2 regions of the Thermoanaerobacter sp. X514 genome follow, and region 2 is predicted to be linked to the other one. Evidence: riboswitches for the same ligand, from Rfam matches in the RefSeq annotation. Region 2 holds a riboswitch; the other holds the start of a gene.

Region 1 (8,127 bases), 400 kb from region 2:
TCCTCAACTGGGAGGAGTAGGAGACTATATAGAAAAGCTTGTAAAAGAGAAAATATATAAACGTGTCAAAATGACCAGACTTGGTGTAACGCAAAGATGTGCAATGCACTTGGCATCTAAAGTGGATTTTGAAGAAGCTGAAATGTTGGGGAGGGAAGCAGTAAAGTATGCGTTATGTGGTGAAACCGGGAAAATGATAAGCCTTGTAAGAGAAAGAAATTACCCATACACTGTTAAAACAGATATTGTAGATGTTGATAAAGTGTGTAACAAGGAGAAAAAAATGCCTTTAAATTGGATAAATGAAGAAGGTAATTATGTTACTGAAGAATTTTTTGATTATGCAAGACCACTTATACAAGGAGAAGTGAAGGTCCCTATGGCAGAAGGGTTACCTTATTATATAAACTTAAAATATGCGATAAAAAAGCAGGAATAAAATCCTGCTTTTTTTAAAATTCTTCCATTAGAACATTGCTATATTGTTTATTACTTTCTATAAACACGATAAGTATTGATAATATAGGGAATAATAGATTTAAATAAGCATAGGGAAGGTAATCAATGACTTTTACTCCTAAAACTGCAGAAAGAAACATTGCTGCTAAATTCCAGGGTATTATGCCGGCAAGTATCATGCCTGAATCTGCTATTGCTCTTACCATCATATCACTTTTTACGTTAAGATTTCTAAACACTTCTAACATTATGCGGGAAGGTAAAATTACAGAAAGGGCTTGATTGCAAGTTATTACTGCCATTAAAGTGCTTAATAACATTGTGACCAAATAGGCAATTTTAGGGTTTTTAATTTTTTGAGCTTTTTTAAAAACTGCTTTTATAATTCCTGTCCCTTCTAATATTCCAGAAAGAGCGGTAGCAAAGGTTACTACTCCTATCATTGGGAAAATTGAAACCATACCTCCTCCTGAAAAGAAAGATTTAAATTCTGGAATATTAGATACATTTCCCATCATAATGACTTTTAAAGAATCTATAAGGTTATAACCATTTAGTAAAGAGACAAAGTAGGAGAGAAGGACAGCAATTGAAAGATTTATCTTTGTAGGAATTCTAAAAAAAGCTAAGGTTATAATCATTATAGGAGCTAAAAACAAGAAGAAGTTTATTTTATAATTTTTCAAAATTATAGCTGCAAGATTGTCAAAAGTGTAGGGCGAAGAAATATTAATGTGAAGACTTAAAAGATAGTACAATAAACCAGTTAATATATAAGTAGGAATTGCAGTTTTAAAAAGAGATTTAAGTACATTGTATTGCTCAATTTCTCCCATATCCGACAGAAGAATGACATTTCCTGCAAGGGGAGAGGTCCTATCTCCTATAAAAGAACCGGATATTACTGCACCAGCAACTATTGGAAGAGGATAGCCAAAGCCATGGGCTAATCCCATTATTACTATTCCAATAGTACTGGCGGTTCCTACAGCTGTACCTAAAATCATTGAGATAATAGAGGTTGTGATAAAAGACAATAATAGAAAACCTTGTGGTTTTAAAAAGTGGGAGGCATAGTAAACAAGAGCCGGAAGCGTTCCATTCTGTTTCCACAAGGCAACTAGGGCTCCTATCAAAAGGAGTATAATCATCACATTTATACCTTTTTTAAATCCATCAATTGACATATTGACAAGTTCTTGAGGCGAAAAACCGTTTATCAAAACAATAGCAAAGGTTATTATATAGCTTATAAAAAGCGGTATATAGGGAGGTTGGTGAAAAACTAATACCATTGTCATGGTTATGGCCAAAATCAACAAAAAAGTTATAAGTGAGATTCCAAATTTGTTTTCCATTTTTCACTGCTCCTTTTAGTAATGAAGAAGTTATTTATAAGGTATTACGTGAATTTCTATATTTTTTGCTTTTTTGATTAACTTTATAACAAAGCATCGGGTGCTTCTTCAGGAGTTAACCTCTTAAAACCTTCACTCATTAAAATTACACGCCCTCCACAGTTTGATTATATCTTTGTTTGAGCATAATGATTTCATACAACTATAATAATATGAATCTTATTAAAAATCAATAAAAAGAGAGAGCAATTGCTCCCTCACATTTTTTCAAACATATCTTTTGCTACTCCACAGTCCGGACAAACCCAATCATCAGGCAATTCTTCAAAAGGTGTTCCTGGTGCAATTCCTTGAGATGGGTCTCCTTCTTCTGGATCGTATATGTACCCGCATACTGTGCACTGCCACTTTTCCATAAAAATTACCCCCTTGATGTTTTCCTTTATTATAGCAGAAATTAGCAAAGAAAATCAAGGGGGGAATGTAAATAAGGCAAAGGTATTAGCAAGTCATAGCTGAAGTTCCAAGGTACTCACTGACAATTTTCATAGCGCAGAATTTTCCGCACATACTGCAAGTTTTGGCTGTAGATATGTTTTTATTGATGCGATATTTAAAAGCTTTATCAGGGTCTATAGAAAGCTTTATTTGCTCATCCCAGTTTAAGGCTTTTCTAGCTCTAGCCATAGTTAAATCTTTTTCTTTAGCACCTTTTACGCCTTTTGCGATATCTGCAGCATGGGCGGCAATTTTTGCTGCAATAACGCCTTCTTTGACATCTTCTTTGTCTGGAAGTCCGAGATGTTCAGCGGGTGTAACATAGCAAAGGAAATCAGCACCAGAAGCTGCTGCAATTGCTCCTCCGATTGCTGAAGTTATGTGGTCATAACCAGGAGCTATATCAGTCACAATAGGGCCAAGCACATAAAAAGGAGCATTATGACAAAGTTGTTTTTGAAGTTTTACATTTGCTTCAATTTGGTCAATTGGCACATGCCCGGGTCCTTCTACCATCACTTGAACTCCTGCTTTACGAGCCCTTTTGACAAGTTCCCCAAGGATGATGAGCTCTTGAATTTGTGCGCTATCTGTAGCGTCTTCGAGACAACCTGGACGCAGTCCATCTCCTAAGCTTAGAGTTATGTCATATTTTTTAGCAATATCAAGGAGCCTATCAAAATGTTTATACAAAGGATTTTCTTTGTCGTTATGGAGCATCCAAGCAATTGTAAAGGAGCCACCGCGGCTTACTATATCCATCACTCGGCCGTTGTCTTTAAGCTTTTTCAATGATTCAAATGTTAGACCACAGTGGACTGTAATAAAATCAACCCCGTCTTTTGCTTGTTCTTCTATAACTTCAAAAATGAATTCTTCAGGCATAGCTACAATGCTACCGTATTTGGATATAGATTCTACAGCTGCTTGATACATGGGGACAGTGCCTACAGGGACAGGGGAATTTTCAAGTATTTTTCTACGAGATTGGTTAATGTCGCCCCCTGTGCTTAAATCCATTACCGCATCTGCTCCAGCTTTTACAGCAACATTTAATTTTTCAATTTCTTTTTCAATTTCAGGGTATGCATCAGAGGTTCCTATATTGGCATTTACTTTTGTCGATAAACCCCTTCCTATGCCTTTGGGAATGAGGTTTTTGTGGTTGATGTTTGATGGTATTACTATTTCTCCTTTTTTAACTCCTTCTAAAATAAATTCTTCGTCTACTCCTTCATACTCTGCAACTATTCTCATCTCTTTTGTGACAATGCCTGAAAGGGCGTATTCCAATTGTGTCATAATAAAAACCTCCTTAAAAAATAAATAAACCATGGGGATTATAGCCATGGCAGATGACCACATCCCTACGCAGGTACTAACCTAACAGGTTCGATGGGTTAAAAGGCAACACCTTTTTCTCAGCCGGTTACGCCGGCACCCCATGTGGCAAATATTAAATTTTTATAATCGATAGAGTATAAATATTATACAATATTATTATACCACTAAAAAAAATCGGCGTATATTAAAATTTAGAAAAAATTTAAGAAAGAGTACAAAAAAAGTTCTTGACTTTACAGTTTCAAAGTGATAACATAGATTACAACATGCAAAATTGAATATATTACACACAAACCTCTTATCAAGAGTGGTGGAGGGACTGGCCCGATGAAACCCGGCAACCGGCATTTATATGCGTCTGGTGCCAAATCCTGCAGGTTAGATTATTCTAACCTGAGAGATGAGAGGAGTGGCGGATTATTAGGCCCTCTTCTCATTGAGAAGAGGGCCTAAAAATTTATTTGGAGGTGTGACATGAAAATAAAAATCGGATTATTAGGACTTGGAACAGTAGGAACAGGAGTATATAAATTGATAACTTCAAGAGGAGGTCATATGTGGGAGAGTACAGGGTTTTATCCTGAGATAAAGAAGATACTCGTGAAAAATCTCAATAAGCCAAGGAAAGTGAAGGTAGAAGGACTACTTACCCAAAATGCTGAAGAAATTTTGAAAGATAAAGAGATAAAAATAGTTATTGAAGCAATAGGAGGTATTTCTCCAGCTTACGAATATGTGAAGGAAGCCTTGTCTTCAGGGAAGCATGTAATCACTGCAAATAAAGAATTGATGGCTAAACATGGGGAAGATTTAAATGAAACAGCAAAAAAAAATGGAGTGTTTTTAAAATGCGAAGCAAGTGTTGGAGGAGCAATACCTATACTTCATCAAATTGATAGATTAAAAATCACAGATGAAATAGATTTTGTAGGAGGTATAGTAAACGGCACTACTAACTACATTCTTACGCAAATGTCTACTAAAGGAAAAAGTTATGAAGAAGCACTTAAAGAAGCTCAGCAATTAGGTTATGCAGAAGCAAATCCCGATTATGATGTAAAAGGTTTTGATTCACTGTATAAACTGATTATTCTAATGCGCAAAGTATTTAATGTAAATGTGCCGGTAAATTCTATAAGGAGAAGTGGGATTGATGGGATTGCAAGAGAAGATTTAGATTATATCACTGAATGGGGGTATAAATTAAAATTGTTTGCATGGGGAAAAAAGATAGAAAATGGTGTTTTTGCAGGAGTAGAACCCGTTTTGGTTGAGGAAAGCAATATTTTGTCGAGGGTAAACGACGTAAATAATGCTGTTATTCTTAAAGGAGATAGTTTTGGCGAATATGTATTTGTGGGCAAAGGGGCAGGAGAGCTTCCTACTGGAGATGCAGTTGTCGCGGATTTAATTGATATACTGTTAAATTATAATATCAAAGATAATGATGCAGCAAAGCTTCTTCCAGTTCGTCAAGGAAGCTTTACAGATACGTTTTATATAAGACTCAAAATGCATAAAGGAGATATTTTAAATCTACAAAAGATTTTGAATTTCTTTAAAAGAGAAGAAGCTTTAATCTTAGAGTCCTCTTACGAAAATGACACATTTGCTGCTGTAATTAAATTAAAGACAAATATTGATGTATTTGTAGAAAAGCTAAATGACAAAAAAATTGGAGAACTAAAAGCAATTTTTAAAGTGTTACAAGAGGATATAGATGAGTTACAGTTAAAAGAATTTGAAGATTTGGTAGGAGTAATTTAGAAATCAAATATTTATATTTGATGAAAGGGGATAAAGATTATGTCTAAAAAATATGGTTTTTCAACTTTGGCAATTCATGAAGGGTGGGAGCCTGACCCAACTACGGGAGCTGTAGCACTTCCTATATATCAAACTTCTTCCTTTGCTTTTAAAAGTACACAACATGCTGCAGACCTCTTTGCCTTAAAAGAAGAAGGGTATATATATACTCGAATGATGAACCCTACTGTTGATGTTTTTGAAAAAAGAATAGCTGCATTAGAAGGTGGGGTAGGTGCCCTTGCTGTATCTTCAGGTCAAGCAGCTATAACGCTGGCAGTTACTAATATCGCAGGAGTAGGAGACGAGATTGTATCTTCTACCAATCTTTATGGAGGGACTTATAATCTTTTTGCGACTACTTTGAAAAAGTTTGGTATAAATTTTAAGTTTGTGGACCCCAGCAATCCTGAAAACTTTAAAAGTCAAATAACAGATAACACAAGAGCTTTGTACGTTGAGACTATTGGCAATCCAAAGATTGACGTGGCTGACATTGAAAAAATAGCAGAAATTGCCCACACTGCAGGAATTCCTCTCATTGTAGATAATACTTTTGCAACTCCTTACCTTGCACGGCCTATCGAGTTTGGGGCTGATATAGTGGTACATTCGGCGACTAAATTTATAGGTGGACATGGGACTTCTATAGGTGGAGTTATAGTAGATTCTGGAAAATTTAATTGGGACAATGGAAAGTTTCCAGAACTTACAGAACCAGATCCAAGTTATCATGGTATAAGGTATGTAAAAGATGTAGGCGAAGCAGCTTATATTGTAAAAGCGAGGGTGCAGCTTTTAAGGGATTTGGGTACTGCTTTGAGTCCATTTAATGCATTTTTATTCGCACAAGGATTAGAGACTCTATCTCTTAGGATGGAAAGGCACAGTCAAAATGCTTTAAAAGTTGCAGAGTTTTTAGCTTCTCATCCCTACGTTTCGTGGGTGAATTATCCAGGACTTAAATCAAGTCCCTATTATGCTTTGGCACAAAAGTATTTGCCAAGAGGGCAAGGAGGAGTTTTGACTTTTGGCATAAAAGGCGGATTAAAAGCAGGCATTAAGTTTATAGAGAGTTTAAAATTATTTACTCATCTTGCTAATATAGGGGATGCAAAGTCTTTGGTTATACATCCAGCCAGCACGACCCATCAGCAGTTATCAAAAGAAGAACAGTTAGCTTCTGGTGTTACGGAGGATATGATAAGACTTTCTGTAGGGCTGGAAGACATAGAAGATATATTAGAAGACCTTGATAATGCCCTTTATGCATCGCAAGAATAGATAAGGAAAGGTTGATGTAGATGATAGTTGAGGAAAAAAAGGTTACACTAAAAGGGAAAAATATATTCACTACAGAAAGTGGATATAGCTTTGATGAACTTACTATTGTTTATGAAACTTATGGAAAATTAAATAAAGAAAAAAATAACGTGATACTTGTGGAACACGCTTTAAGTGGCAGTGCCCATGCAGCAGGTATGCATCCTGGGAAAAATAACGTGGGCTGGTGGGACCCTTTAATTGGTCCGGGCAAGTATATTGATACAGATAAGTATTTTGTCATATGCTCTAACTTTCTTGGCAGTTGTTATGGAACGACAGGCCCTTCTTCTATAGACCCTAAAACAGGAAAACCTTACGGTTTAAGGTTTCCAAAAATTAATATAAGAGACATGGTGAGAGTGCAGAAACTTCTTCTAGATTATCTTGGCATAGACCGGATAAAAGTCGCTATTGGAGGGTCTATGGGAGGAATGCAGGCTTTAGAGTGGGCAGTGACATACCCGGATTTAGTGGATAAATCTATTGTCATAGCTGCTGATTATAAGCTTACTCCTCTTAATATTGCGTATAATCATGTAGGAATACAATGCATACTAAATGACCCACATTTTTACGGCGGTGATTACTATGATAAGCCCCATAAACCTGATAAAGGATTGAGTACTGCCAGAATGCTGGGAATGATAACCTACAAAAGTGGCGATTTATTTGACTATAGATTTGATAGGTTAAGAGATGAAAACAATTTTGAAGTGGAAAATTACCTCAACTATCATGGTTTGTCTTTTATAAACAGGTTTGATGCAAATTCATATTTATATATTTTATGGGCTATGAATGAACATGACATTACGAAGCCTTATGGTTCTTTGAAGATGGCACTTAAAAGGATTAAAGCGGAAATACTCATGATAGGGATAGATACAGATATGATTTTTCCTTCTAAGTACATGAGGGATTTCATTAAAAAACTTAATGCTTCAGGAGGGTGTGGCAAATTTGAAGAAATATCTTCAATGCAAGGTCATGACTCTTTTTTGGTGGATATAGATAAGATTGGACCTATTATTTCGGATTTTATAGAAGAAACATACAATAAAGAAATGGTTTGTGTATAATTGTAAAAGAACAGTCCCTTTTAAAAGGGGTTGTTCTTTTTTATGCTTTATTAATGTTATAATTAATATATCGGAATTTTAAAAAGAGGTGATTTTGATGTCAAAAAAAGAAATAAAACTTGGTTTTGTAGGGCTTGGCTTTATTGGGACAATCCATTCTATAGCTTGTTTTTCAATGCCTTTGATATTTAAAAACCTTCCTTTTGAAGTGAAACTTGGACCTGTGTACAAGAATAACATAGAAGATATACCACATT
Region 2 (8,127 bases):
GGGATTTGAGAATAGTTTTGACAGGGCTTAAAATTGTTACAGACTTAGAAAGAATGGCAGACTATGCAGTAGATATAGCAAAAACTACTTTGAGGATTGCTCATCAAAAATATACAAAACCATTGATAGATATTCCTAGAATGGCTGAAATCGTAAGAGAAATGGTAAAAATGTCATTGGATTCTTATGTTCACCAGGATTTAGACCTTGCAAGAACGATTGGCGAAAAAGATGATATAGTAGATGCTCTTTACAAACAAGTATTTAGGGAACCATTAACTGATATGATAGAAGACCCAAGAAACATCGACCAAGCGAGTCAGTTTTTGTTTGTAGCTCGTTATCTTGAGAGAATTGCTGATCATGCTACTAATATATGTGAATGGGTAATTTTCTTAGATACAGGAGAGCATATAGATTTAAATTAAAAATATTAATTTGGTGTATTTTGGTTTTCATTTTTATACATTTTTTAATAGCTTCAATAGGAATTCCTCCTGTAAATTGTTGATATGGAGTGTATTAAAGCAATAAAGTTCCATATTTTCATCAGCTGTTATTTAAAATACTACCTATGGTAGCTACTTTACTTTGCTTCCATTCAAAAGTTATCTACCTGCCATTAAATATAATGATACACCTTCAAAGCTTCAAAATTAGCATGTTAATGCTTATAATTCTAAATTTTAACAATGATTTGCAAAATCAATTTTCCTTTTTATAGCTGCACATCTTCCCTGGTTAAGGATAGCAGGTATTTTATATTTATGTACATGGCATTTGAAATCGCGGTAAAATCATATGCCTCTTCTTGCAACATTGCCATTGCAGGTGATGCTCCAAAACTCAAAAGTGCGTTTGCATTATCATTCATCACAACATAATTTGTGATGACATGTATAAGTGGCACTTTCCCTTTTACGAGTTCAAAAGTTTTACAATTTCATCAATCATAAAATTTTCTCTTTTCTTTTAAAAAAAGTTTGTGTTACAGTATAAATTACAGCAGTCAAAAATATTGTTGTTATGGTGGGAGTTAGATACCATTTTAATAATGAAGTACCGTTATATACCATGTAATTATACGTAATAATTCCAATGATAGATGATACAACTGCAGGAATATTAAGGTACCCACTTTCTTCATATTTTAATATAAAGAAGCCTACAAAAACTACTGTGTATACTGGAATAAATACACTACCGATAGCATATAAAAAGTTTTGATATTTATCAATTGGGAATAAATATGCTGCTATGATACCTATCAGCGAATAAATTATTAATAGCTCTTTTTTACTGAGCCTTGTTTTAATAACTGCCATTGTAGATATCGCAGCAGAGTATACATCCATAAAAGTAGTCGTCACTGTTGATAAAAGTATTATTAGCAATGGTACAAACCCAGTTTTTATTGATGCAAAATATGAAATTATATCTTTTCCTTCCGTTTTCAATGAAACAAAAAGACCTATAAAATACATAAAACAGCTTGCAATAAAATAACCTAAAAATGTATATATAAAGCTAGATTTTCTATTTTCACTGTTGATCGTATAATCTCCTACTAAAGGCAGCCATGATACAGGCATAGCAACGGCAAGTTCGATTGCATCTACAAAACTTATATTACCTGTTGGTGTTAAAATTTTCCCGCCCTTTAAAAATACTACAACACCAATAGTCAATATAAACAACAATATTACTGCAATGTTATTTACCCAGTATACTTCACTTTCAAAAAATAGTGACCATAATAAAACAGATGTGCCTACAAAAAGTATTCCTACACCAACAGACATACCAATGGCACCATTAAAAGCTTTTGCTGATTGTATAATCATGACTGCTGTCCATCCAATCAATTGTAGAATGTTTAGTGCTCCTAAAAAAATTGTACCTTTATTGCCCAAAACAACTTTTGTTGATTTTATTGCTGGCAACTTAAGGATGTATGACATAAGCCCCCCAAGCGAGAAAAATAATGTACCAATGATATGGCCTATTAAAATAGCCAACAAGCCTTTAGTTAAACCTAGAGGTGCAAATAGCGAACCTGTATAGATTTCAGCAATTGAGATTGCTGCACCTGCCCATATTAGAAAAAGGGTAAAATTTTTAATTTTCATGATTCACACCCGCCTTTCTAAAGTAAGTTTATGAGATAAATTTCTTATATTTTACTAAAACCAATACCACTACATATCCTATAACCGAGCCTATTGTACTGGAAAGCGAAAATGGAATGACAAACATAAAAGCCGCACCGGAACTTCCAAGTATATACTTAGCTATAGGATAAGAAAGCAAAGCCCCTATAATGCCTGTACCTATAACTTCTCCTATAGAGGCAAAATAAAACTTACGTGTAAATCTATAAAGATATCCAGCAATGAACGCACCAACCATTCCTCCTGGAAATGCCAAAAGCGATCCAACGCCAAGGATGTTCCTCAATAGTCCTATAATAAAAGCTACTTCTAACGCTCCCCAAGGGCCCAAAAAAACTGCTGAAATAACATTAATAGCATGTTGAACAGGTGTAACTTTGGCAACACCTACACTAAACCATACATATTGAGAGGTAAAGGTGCCTATAGCAATAATAAGTGCCATAAAAACCATACGATGTATTTTATTCATACTTCCACCTTCTTATCTTTTTCTATTATCTCCGGCGTGAGATTATATATCTCATCAAAAAATGTCACTTTAAAACTGCCGGGCCCTTTGACATTGCTGCTTTGAGCGGCTCTTTCACCTGCTATTCCAAAAGCTACAAAAGCTTCTATTGTGGTTTCAAAATAATCTTCACATACTCCGCAGAAGCTCGCTACTACAGAGGTAAGCATACAACCTGTGCCGGTGATAGTACCCATCATAGGATGTCCATTTTTCACATAGGCAATTCTTTTTCCATCAGTAATTATGTCAGTAGCACCTGACATTGCTACTACAACGTTGTACGCGTTTGCTAAATCTTTTGCAGCTTCAGCAATATCATCTACTCCTCCTTGAGACTCTACGCCGCGTATTTTTCCACCTTTGCCCGCAAGTATTGAAATCTCTGCACTATTCCCTTTTATCACAGAAATTTTTACTTCTTCCAGTATCTTTTTTGAGCTTTGTGTCCTAAGCTTTGTAGCTCCCGCTCCTACAGGGTCTAATATAACTGGTACTTTAAATCTATTTGCAGCCTTTCCTGCCTTTATCATCGCTTCTACTTGTTCATTTGTAAGAGTGCCTATATTTAAAACTAAAGCATCTGCTGCACTTACCATTTCTTCTACTTCTTCCAAGGCATGGGCCATGACTGGCAGTGCTCCTATAGCCAGTGTTATATTAGCACAATCGTTGACAGTAACTACATTGGTAATATGGTGAACTAAAGGTTTTTTCTCCCTTAAAATTTTCAACAATTCTTTTTTCATTTCAAATCCTCCTATCATTTATCGCTTTTTTTATAACCTCCAAGAGTTTTCTTGTATTGTTTTCTATATCCCCATAAAATACAGCTGAAACTGAGGATATCCCGTCTACTCCCGACTTTAACATGACTTCATAAGCATTATCCTTCGTTATACCTCCTATTGCAACGACTGGAATAGTAACAGCCTCTTTTATTTTTTTTAACCCTTCTATTCCAATGGCTTCTGCCTCCGGCTTTGTTGGAGTCTTAAACACCGCACCTACCCCTAAATAATCCGCTCCATCCCTTTGTGCCTTTAAAGCTTCTTCCACTGTTCTCGCTGATACCCCTACTATTTTATCACGACCTATTATTTTTCTTACAATATCTGCCGGCAAATCCTCCTGTCCAACGTGAACTCCATCTGCATCTACTGCCAAAGCTATATCCACTCTGTCGTTAATAATGAGAGGGATTCTATTTCTTTTTGTCACTTCTTTAACTTTGAGAGCAATTTCATAAAATTCCCTACTTGATATATCTTTTTCTCTCAGTTGAATTACTGTTGCACCGCCTTTTATCGCTAGTTCTACTGCTTCAGCAATATCCATATTCTTTATGTAAGACCTATCCGTTATAGCATAAAGGGTTAAGTCCATATCTCACACCTTCCTTATTTCTATATTCCAAAAATGGTTAGTAGGACCTACTCCATGCCCTATGGCCAACGAATGTTTTATAGCCCCTGTAATGTATGCTTTCGCTCTTTTTATCGACTCAACTAAATCATGGCCTAAAGCAATATTGGCAGCTATAGCTGAGGAAAATGTGCAGCCTGTACCATGCGTGTTTTTAGTATCAATCCTCTCTGATGTAATTTCATAAAACTCTTTTCCATCGTAAAATACATCTAAAGCATCTCCTGTAAGATGTCCACCTTTTACAATTACTGTCTTTGCTCCATAATCTAAAATTTTTTTAGCCGCTTCCTTCATATCCGATACATTTTTAATTTCTTTTCCAATTAATTCTCCCGCTTCCATAAGATTTGGAGTAACTACAAGGCTTAAAGGAATCAATTCCTTTTTCAAAGCCTCCACTGCTTCCGGCTTTAATAAATAGCTTCCACTCTTTGAAATCATGACAGGGTCCAGCACAACATTTTTTACATTGTAATCTTTTAACCCTTTTGCAATCATTTTAATTATGCTTTCATTAGATACCATACCTATCTTCACTGCATCTGGATATAAATCCTCAAAAATTGCCTTCATCTGCAAATACACCATATCGGGGCTTATATCCTCAATTCCCAAAACCCCCATGGTATTTTGCGCTGTTATTGAAGTAATGACACTCATGCCGTATACTCCATGGGCTGAAAAAGTCTTTAAATCTGCCTGTATACCTGCTCCTCCCCCAGAATCAGAACCGGCAATAGTAAGGGCTAATTTCATAAAAACACCTCCAAATAATAAAATAAGCCCACCTGTGAGGTGAGCATTTTTACAAATGTTTTAAAAAGCATGCTTCCCTACGCAGGCATTACCCTGACAGGTTCAAAGGGTCGGGAACGAATCCCCTCTCAGCCACTTTTTGGCTCCCCTAGCACTTGTCATATTTAGTTTTGCCTAAATTGTTTAAGTTAATTATACCATAAACGCAAAAGAATTCAATAATTATTTTGAAAATGGTGTCAATATTCAATGAGTTAAGTTATAAATTCCCCTTTTTCTGATAAAATTTAAGTGTTAACAAAAAACCCTAAAATTACTGCCCTTAGCTCATTTTTGCAAGCTAAGGGCTCTCCTCAATTTCTCAGTCTTCATTTCTTATTTATCAAAAAGATATCCTATTTGAACTTGTTGTGCTATTGTTTGTCCTTCGCTGTCTGCAAAGATTAAAATTTCTTTGCCTTCAACATGGTTAAAATAATAACTATACTGTTCTTGTTCATTGCCTATTGTCTATCTGCTTGCTGTGAAATTTTTAAATTAAATTTTAGAAAGATTCTTCATAAATCTTGGCAATAACAGCTTCAGTTGCTTCCACTGGTGCATTAGAAAGCAATCCGTCCAGAGAAGGCGTAGTTTTAGCAAGCCTTACCAGAGTCGGAATATCCTCTTTTGTGAATCCAAAGTCCGAAAGTTTTTGGGTGCATCCTACCTTAAAGAGCCATTCTTCAACCTTTTTAGCTACATATTCTGCTTCAGCAGGCAGACCTTTTAGCCCAGGCACTATAGGACTATATACTTCAGCCAGAACTTCTGCAACAGATGGATAAATAGCCTTTACCACCGCAGGCAGTATAGCACCAAGTCCAAGACCATGAGCTATCTCGGGTTTTACTGCACTCAGAGGATGCTCTAGCGCATGGGTAAGGTGCAAAAGGCCATTGTCAAAAGAAATACCAGCTAAAGCAGAAGCGTAAAGCAAATAGTATCTGGCCACAAGGTTTTCAGGGTCATTTACAGCAGCGGGTAGGTAACGAACTATCAGCCTCACTGTTTCTTTTGCCATTAGGACGCTGTAAGGTGACGCTACAAGAGTGGTAGCAGCTTCGGTAACGTGGTTTAAAGCATCTATAGTAACCGCTATTGTCTGTTTTTTGTCAAGCTTTGTCATAAGGGAAGGGTCATCTATGGCATACATAGGATACAGGCAATCATAAGCAATTGCAGGCTTATAATTTTTTTCTGGGATGGTAGCCACCGCAAATCTGTCTACTTCGGTACCAGTACCATGAGTAAGGTTTATAGCTATAATAGGAGCAGCTTTTTCAGGTATGAATTTCTGTTCATAAAGTTCTCTTGCATTTTTATCAGTGTATTCCAGCAGTACAGCCACACTTTTCGCGGTATCTATAGGGCTGCCACCGCCAATGCCGATAACAGCTTTTGCCCCAGTTTCCCGGCCGATTTTGGCCGCCTCATCGATCATGTCAACAGTAGGATTGGGCCCAACCTTGTCATAAAGTGAATATTTGAATCCGAGTGTCTCAAGAGCCGGTTTTACCACATCCCAGGCCCCACTGGCTTTATAGGAACCTTTACCGGTTACAAGAATGACATTGTTGATACCTTTGTTTTTAAGAACTTCTAGAATATCTTTTATCTTTTTTATACTACCTATTCCAAAATAAGTCGTGTTTTTGCAGCGAAGTTCAAAAACCTTATTTGGATTTATTTTTGTTTCCCACACTTTAATTACCTCCTATTGTTAAATTTATAACAATCTCTGTATACAATTATAGCACTATCTTAGAAAATGGTCAACCCCAAGTTATAATATCTATTCTTATCTATTACCTTTATTGCCCCATTTATAAATCCTTATAGTATAGTAAGTAACTATATTTACTTATTCTTTCTTTAAAGAAGTATGAAAGGATTCTATACATGCATTATCATAAGGACATCCTTTACTGCTAAATGAATGTTAATTAATCGGCGTATACTAATAATATTAAAAGTCAGGGGCTTGAAATTATCAAGCTTCCCTGACTTTTAACATATTTTGTCTCACGTTTGCTAGTCTACAATTACAGTAGCTGTACCAGTGGATTTATGTCAATATGGTAGACACAAAAACTCGAAATTTTTATGCAGATTTTTTAATCAAATCCTCAAATTGTTGCGGAGTCATATACCCTATACTGCTATGTAGTCTTTTTCTATTATACCAAGCTTCAACTCTACTATAGTGTTTTTGAACTCTTCACTATATTTTCTTTGACCTCTTGGCATTTTGTGACACTTTCTCTCTTTATATTTTTATTTTAACCTGTTCGAGTTAAAGTGTCTACAATAATATAATAACACCATATCACAACATTAAAGTAATGTGAATGGATATATTGACGATAACAAATATATTTTAAAAACATCTTTTCTTTTAGAGCATTAAATGTTAAACTCATATCGTAAAGGTTTCTCCTTCTATCAATGTTTTTAGCTTTAACAACTAATATTAGAGAAATACGGTACTTTCACGCATATTTTAAAAAATTACTCATTTTTATTTAGCCACAAAAAACTTTGCTATCTTTTTAATAATTTTATTTGCCAATTTGAAGTTTAAATTTATTGAGGTAGGTGAACTTTTTGTTAGAACTAATAAAAAAAGCTGAAAAAACACACTCTCTCACAAAGAAAGAAATAGTTGAGCTTTTAAAGGATGATCAATATAACGATGAATTATTTAAAGCCGCGGATAGAGTAAGAAAAAAATATGTGGGAGATGAAGTTCATTTAAGAGGGCTTATTGAATTTTCTAATATATGTAAGCAAAATTGCTTATATTGTGGTCTAAGAAGAGATAACAAAAATATAAAACGTTATAGATTAAAGCCAGAACAGATAATTAATTTTGCCAAAAATGCCCGCAATTTAGGATATAGAACTGTAGTATTGCAGTCTGGCGAAGATGATTTTTTCAATGTTGAAAGGATGACTAAAATCATAAAATCCATAAAACAACTCGATATTGCAATAACTCTAAGTATAGGCGAAAAAACAAGAGAAGAATATAAGGCATATAAAGAAGCTGGAGCAGATAGATATTTGTTAAGAATAGAAACAACGGATAAAGAACTTTATGAAAAACTCGATCCTAATATGAGTCATGAAAATAGAAAAAGGTGTCTTAAAGATTTAAAAGAATTAGGTTACGAAGTTGGAACTGGATGTCTCATAGGACTTCCTGGACAAACTATAGAA

The links. A riboswitch is a leader RNA that binds a small molecule or an ion and turns the genes downstream of it on or off. The one in region 2 is predicted to bind thiamine pyrophosphate.
Region 1: another riboswitch for thiamine pyrophosphate. It lies ahead of thiC (phosphomethylpyrimidine synthase ThiC); the one in region 2 lies ahead of thiD (bifunctional hydroxymethylpyrimidine kinase/phosphomethylpyrimidine kinase).

What each region holds. Positions count from the first base shown of each region.
Region 1 covers NC_010320.1:991,575-999,701, forward strand. The annotation lists gene TETH514_RS04965 (6-phosphofructokinase) at 1-439, shown strand, start outside; gene TETH514_RS04970 (Na+/H+ antiporter NhaC family protein) at 453-1,817, opposite strand; gene rd (rubredoxin) at 2,075-2,233, opposite strand; gene thiC (phosphomethylpyrimidine synthase ThiC) at 2,319-3,617, opposite strand; TPP riboswitch at 3,663-3,770, opposite strand; SAM riboswitch class I at 3,955-4,066, shown strand; gene TETH514_RS04985 (homoserine dehydrogenase) at 4,134-5,426, shown strand; gene TETH514_RS04990 (homocysteine synthase) at 5,466-6,749, shown strand; gene TETH514_RS04995 (homoserine O-acetyltransferase) at 6,770-7,870, shown strand; gene TETH514_RS05000 (Gfo/Idh/MocA family protein) at 7,968-8,127, shown strand, end outside.
Region 2 covers NC_010320.1:586,592-594,718, reverse strand. The annotation lists gene phoU (phosphate signaling complex protein PhoU) at 1-428, shown strand, start outside; partial or broken gene TETH514_RS12200 (hydroxyethylthiazole kinase) at 761-910, opposite strand; gene cytX (putative hydroxymethylpyrimidine transporter CytX) at 951-2,129, opposite strand; gene thiW (energy coupling factor transporter S component ThiW) at 2,158-2,643, opposite strand; gene thiM (hydroxyethylthiazole kinase) at 2,640-3,431, opposite strand; gene thiE (thiamine phosphate synthase) at 3,433-4,068, opposite strand; gene thiD (bifunctional hydroxymethylpyrimidine kinase/phosphomethylpyrimidine kinase) at 4,072-4,866, opposite strand; TPP riboswitch at 4,924-5,026, opposite strand; gene TETH514_RS02875 (iron-containing alcohol dehydrogenase) at 5,411-6,610, opposite strand; partial or broken gene TETH514_RS13110 (hypothetical protein) at 7,010-7,066, opposite strand; gene hydE ([FeFe] hydrogenase H-cluster radical SAM maturase HydE) at 7,513-8,127, shown strand, end outside.